DNA from 2 places in the Pseudomonas sp. E315 genome. Region 2 is predicted to be linked to the other one. Evidence: predicted binding sites of a transcription regulator. Region 2 holds the regulator's gene; the other holds the start of a gene.
What was found. Region 2 encodes sigma-54, which starts transcription at its own class of promoters, with help from an activator protein. Its sites were predicted from a motif close to ANTGGCATNNANNTTGCTNT; they were not measured.
Positions count from the first base shown of each region.

Region 1: the regulator sigma-54 is predicted to act here: its motif matches at 1,279-1,298, upstream of flgB (flagellar basal body rod protein FlgB).

Region 1 is NZ_JBUZPJ010000022.1:15,531-18,441, forward strand. Features, by position in the region: gene flgD (flagellar hook assembly protein FlgD) at 1-349, opposite strand, end outside; gene flgC (flagellar basal body rod protein FlgC) at 365-808, opposite strand; gene flgB (flagellar basal body rod protein FlgB) at 812-1,219, opposite strand; gene cheR (protein-glutamate O-methyltransferase CheR) at 1,488-2,315, opposite strand; gene ACZRJQ_RS21275 (chemotaxis protein CheV) at 2,361-2,911, opposite strand, start outside.
Region 2 is NZ_JBUZPJ010000015.1:54,715-57,625, forward strand. Features, by position in the region: gene ptsN (PTS IIA-like nitrogen regulatory protein PtsN) at 1-119, opposite strand, end outside; gene hpf (ribosome hibernation-promoting factor, HPF/YfiA family) at 132-440, opposite strand; gene ACZRJQ_RS18680 (RNA polymerase factor sigma-54) at 516-2,009, opposite strand; gene lptB (LPS export ABC transporter ATP-binding protein) at 2,191-2,911, opposite strand, start outside.

The DNA of each region.
Region 1 (2,911 bases), on a different contig from region 2:
TTTGCACAATCACCGAGCGCCCTACCAACGACGAGGCTTGCAACGCTTGTGAGGACTGCAGTCCACCCGTGATGGCGTTTACCGAGTCATTGAGCGTGGTAATGCCTTCCAAACTGCTGAACTGCGCCAACTGGGCGACGAACGCCGTGTTGTCTTGCGGGTCCAGCGGGTTTTGGTTTTTCAACTGGGTGACCAGCAATTGCAAGAAGGCATCTTTGCCCAGCGAATTGCTGCTGCCCGCAACGGCCTTGGACGCCGCCGCCAAACTGTTGTCAGTGGTCGCAGTCTGGGCAGAGTTGGCAAGTACCTGATTAAGGGTCAGGCTGCTGGTGGAATCGGTCACACTCATTTGCGTTGCCCCTTATCACTGACCGAGGGTCAGTACCTTCTGCATCATGGTTTTGGCGGTGTTCATCATTTCGGCATTGGTCTGGAACGAACGACTGGCAGAAATCATGTCGGCCATTTCTTCAACCACGTTGACGTTGGGGTAGTAGACATAGCCCTTGGCGTCGGCAGAAGGATGGTTAGGCTCGTAACGGGCCTCAAGGTTGCTTTGATCTTCAACCACGCCGAGTACTTGGACGCCTTGGCCTGCTGCGTCCTGGTTCTGGAACAGCGAATCGCCAGTACCGTTTTGCGCGCCCTGGAACATGGTGGCGAATACCGGGTGACGTGCGCGGTAGGTCTGATCAATGCTCGAAGAGACTGTTTCGGCGTTGGCGATGTTACTGGCAACGGTGTTCAGGCGAGTGGTCTGGGCACTCATGCCGCTACCGGCAATATTGAAAACACTGGCTAGAGACATGAATTACTCTCCGCGCAGGGCTGATACCAGCCCTTTGAATTTGCTGTTGAGCAGGGTGAAGCTGGCCTGGAAGTTGACCGCATTCTCTGCGTAGTTTGATTGCTCCAATTGAGCATCCACGGTGTTCTGGTCGATTGACGGCTGCATCGGCGTGCGATACATCAGCGATTCGTCGCCATTGCTCAGGCCTTGGGCTTCGATATGGCGGCTGTTGGTCTTGTTCAAAGCAAAGGTGCCGTTCTGATTTTTGTCGTTCTGGGCAGCGAGCACAGAAGCAAAATCCAGATCCCGAGCCTTGTAGTTCGGGGTGTCGGCGTTGGCGATATTGTTCGCCAGGACTTCAGCGCGCTGGGCGCGAAAGCCAAGGGCTTGCTCATGGATACCGAGCGCTTTATCGAAGCTGATGCTCATGTCGGGAAACCTTTGTGGGCTGACCTGAGGATGTGGCTCAGGTTTTACATGGCTTGAGTAGAGCAAACCCCGTGCCAGTTTTACTGCGCCCGTATTTCAAGGCTCTGCGGGCAGACCGGCAGCTGCAATGCCAGAAAAGCGGCAATCGCTTTCCGCCGCCTGCCGCTTTTCTGCCGCTTTTGGAGTGAATGCTGTGTTTTACGCCGCCAAAAGCATAAAAAAAACGGGAGCCTTGCAGGGCTCCCGTTTGGGTATTGCTCACCATCTATTACTTGGCTTGGTAAATAATCCCGGGGCTGCACTGAACCATCTGGTAATGATCCGGCAAACCATTGAGCGCTTCCGAGGCGCCGAGAAACAAGTAACCGCCAGGCTTCAAGGTGCTGTGAATACGCAGCAGGATGTCTTTTTTCACTTCAGCAGAGAAATAGATCAGTACGTTACGGCAGAACACGATGTCGAACTTGCCCAACCCGGCGTAGCTGTCCAGCAGGTTGAAGGAGCGAAACTCAACGCGGTTCTTGATCGGCGCCTTGATCACCCAACGGCCTGGCCCTTTCGGGTCGAAGTAACGCTGCAAGCGCTCCGGCGACAGGCCGCGGCCAATGGCCAGGCTGTCGTACTCGCCGGTTTTGCAATTATTTAGCATCAACCCGGACAGATCGGTGGCGACAATTTGCACCCCCATCTTCAATTGCCCCATGTTGCTGCGCTCAAACTCATCGATAGCCATCGACAGCGAATAAGGTTCTTGCCCTGAAGAACATGCTGCCGACCAAATGCGTAAACGTTGACCCGGATTAGCCTTGATTTGCTCAGGCAGGACTTTGTTTTTCAGCACTTCAAAGGGGTAGGTATCACGAAACCACAGGGTTTCGTTGGTGGTCATTGCATCAACCACCTGCTCGCGCAGGCCACTGCGCGGCTGGCTTTGAATGCGCTGAATCAGCTCACCCAAAGACTTGATACCTTGCTGCTCCATCAGCTTGTTCAGACGGCTGGAAACAAGGTACTGCTTGTTCTCACCTAGCAAAATGCCACAGGCTTTTTCCAGGAAGACCCGGAACTGCTCAAAATCCAAATTACCCGTAGACAAATGATCCTGCCTCTTAAATCGTGTTGACCGCCAAGGGCTAAGCCCCTAGCTAAGGTCTGCTGCTTTGATCCGATCGACAACTCGGGATGCCAAGTCGTCGGGACGGAATTTTGCCAAGAAGTCATTAGCGCCAACTTTCTTGACCATTGCCTGATTGAATACCCCAGACAACGAAGTATGCAGAATGATGTGCAAATCTTTCATGCGTGGATCGCTGCGGATCTCGGCAGTGAGGGTGTAGCCGTCCATTTCCGGCATCTCGATATCCGAGATCATCATCAGAAATTCTTGCGACGGGTCTTTGCCCTCCTCCACCATTTTGCGCAGGTACTCCAGCGCTTGACGGCCATCGTTGAGCGATATCACTTCAACGCCAACCGTTTGCAGACAGCGGGCCACTTGCTTGCGGGCCACCGACGAATCGTCGACTGTCAGCACCCGCAAAGACACTGCCTTGTTTTGGGTTTCGATATCCACCACACCGTGGGAAATACTTTCCGAAGACGGCGACACCTCAGCCAAAATCTTTTCGACATCGATGATTTCGACCAGTTGATTATCCAGCCGCGTCACGGCTGTCAGGTAATGGTCACGCC
Region 2 (2,911 bases):
AGACTAGGCACTTCGCGGCCGATCAGGTTGGCAATTTGTTCGAGAACTTTCTTTTTGCTGCCGCCCGGCACGTTCACCAAGGAACGGCCGGGGGTCAGGATATTTTCAAGTCGAATCATGGGTTGGGGGTATTAACGACCGGTCGCGCCTTGAAGCAGGCTTACGGTCTTTTCCTTATGCTTTTTCAGTTGGCGATCAAGCTTGTCGGTGAGGCTGTCGATGGCGGCATACATGTCTTCATGCACGGCATTGGCGACAACCTCTCCGCCGGGAATATTCAGAGTGGCTTCGATTTTCTGTTGCAGCTTTTCAACAGAGAGAATCACCTGCACGTTGGTGATTTTGTCGAAGTGACGCTCTAATCGGTCGAGTTTTTCGCCGATGTAGGTGCGCAGCGGTTCGGTAACTTCCAGATGCTGTCCACTGATGTTGACTTGCATACAGTTTCTCCTTTGATGCCATTGCACAAAGTGGCAGGCCGACAAGCCTGCCACTGAAACGCTGTGGCCCGTTGCTTACATCAAACGCTTACGCTCGCTGGACGGCGCAATCCCAAGGGATTCGCGGTATTTGGCGACCGTGCGACGGGCTACCTGAATGCCTTGTGCCTCCAGTAAACCAGCGATCTTGCTGTCACTCAACGGCTTTTTCTGATTTTCAGCGGCGACCAGTTTTTTGATGATTGCGCGAATGGCTGTAGACGAGCATTCGCCGCCTTCAGAGGTGCTCACGTGGCTGGAAAAAAAGTACTTCAATTCATAAATACCGCGTGGGGTATGCATGAATTTTTGCGTAGTGACCCGCGAAATAGTTGATTCGTGCATGCCAACTGCCTCAGCAATGTCATGCAAAACCAAAGGCTTCATGGCCTCGTCGCCGTATTCCAGAAAGCCGCGTTGATGCTCGACGATTTGGGTGGCCACTTTCATTAAGGTTTCGTTGCGGCTTTGCAGACTTTTGATAAACCAGCGAGCTTCTTGCAACTGATTGCGCATAAAAGTGTTGTCGGCACTGGTGTCGGCCCGGCGCACAAAACCTGCGTATTGCGGGTTAACTCGCAGGCGTGGCACAGACTCTTGGTTGAGTTCTACCAGCCAGCGATCGTTGTCCTTGCGTACGATGACGTCAGGCACGACATATTCGGCTTCGCTGGATTCGATCTGTGAGCCTGGACGCGGGTTTAAGCTTTGCACCCGTTCAATTACCTGACGCAGCTCGTCTTCCTTGAGCTTCATGCGGCGCATCAATTGGCTGTAGTCGCGAGCGCCCAGCAGATCGATGTAGTCGGTGACCAATCGCTTGGCTTCGTTCAGCCAAAGGGTTGTTTCGGGTAGCTGGCGTAATTGCAGCAGCAGGCATTCGCCCAGATTGCGTGCGCCAATACCTGCCGGTTCAAATTGTTGAATTCGGTGCAGCACGGCTTCGATCTCATCAAGCTCAATGTCCAGCTCAGGATCGAAAGCTTCGAGAATCTCTTCGAGGGTTTCGTCGAGATAGCCCTGATTGTTGATGCAGTCGATGAGTGTTACGCCGATCAGGCGATCGGTGTCAGACATGGGGGCCAGGTTCAATTGCCAGAGCAAATGACTTTGCAGGCTTTCGCCCGCCGAGGTTCGGGTGGTGAAGTCCCACTCGTCATCGTCGTTGCTGGGCAAACTGCTGGCGCTGGTCTGATAAACGTCTTCCCACGCAGTATCGACGGGCAGCTCATTGGGTATGCGTTCATTCCATTCGCCTTCTTCCAGGTTGTCCACGGTTGGGGCGGACTCTTGGTAGGAGGGTTCTTGAACGTCGTTATTGGGTTTTTGCTCGATGTTGTCGGCCAATGGATCTGCGTTATCGAAGTCGTCGCCTTCTTCCTGGCGTTCGAGCATCGGGTTGGACTCCAGGGCTTCCTGGATTTCCTGTTGCAGGTCGAGGGTCGACAATTGGAGCAGGCGGATGGCCTGTTGCAGCTGCGGTGTCATCGTCAGCTGCTGGCCCATTCTCAGGACTAGCGATGGTTTCATGGCAGGGGCTTAACACCTTATTCGCCGGCGCACATGGCGCCATCCACTACAGGGCGCGTGAGCGCCAAACTTAAGCAAATTATATGCCTGAAACCGATGCGTTTGCCTAGAGCGCTTTGGCAATTAAAAATCTGTGGATTTTAGGTTGGCCTATTCGCTCCAGACCACGCAGTGCCCTGGATTACAGGCGGAACTCATGACCCAAGTACACTTCTCTCACCAAATCGTTGGCCAAAATGGTTTCAGCATCACCTTCAGCAATCAGTTGTCCGTCGTTAACGATGTAGGCTGTTTCGCAAATATCGAGGGTTTCACGAACGTTGTGATCGGTGATCAGTACGCCAATGCCCTTGGCTTTGAGGTGGTAGATGATTTGCTTGATGTCGCCCACGGAGATGGGGTCAACGCCCGCAAAGGGCTCATCGAGCAGGATGAACTTGGGTGCGGTTGCCAATGCGCGGGCAATTTCTACGCGACGACGCTCGCCACCGGACAGGCTCATGCCGAGGTTGTCGCGGATGTGATTGATATGGAATTCCTGCAACAGGCCTTCCAACTCTTTACGACGACCAGCCTTGTCGAGTTCTTTGCGCGTTTCGAGAATCGCCATGATGTTATCGGCGACTGACAGCTTGCGAAAAATCGACGCTTCTTGCGGCAGATAACCAATGCCGGCGCGAGCACGGCCGTGCATAGGTTGGTGGCTGACGTCCAGATCATCGATCAGTACGCGACCTTGATCGGCCTGCACCAGGCCTACAATCATATAGAAGCAGGTGGTCTTGCCCGCACCGTTAGGGCCGAGCAAACCAACGATCTGCCCGCTGTCGATCGACAGGCTGACATCACGCACCACCTGACGGCTCTTGTAGCTTTTAGCCAAATGCTGGGCTTTCAGAGTT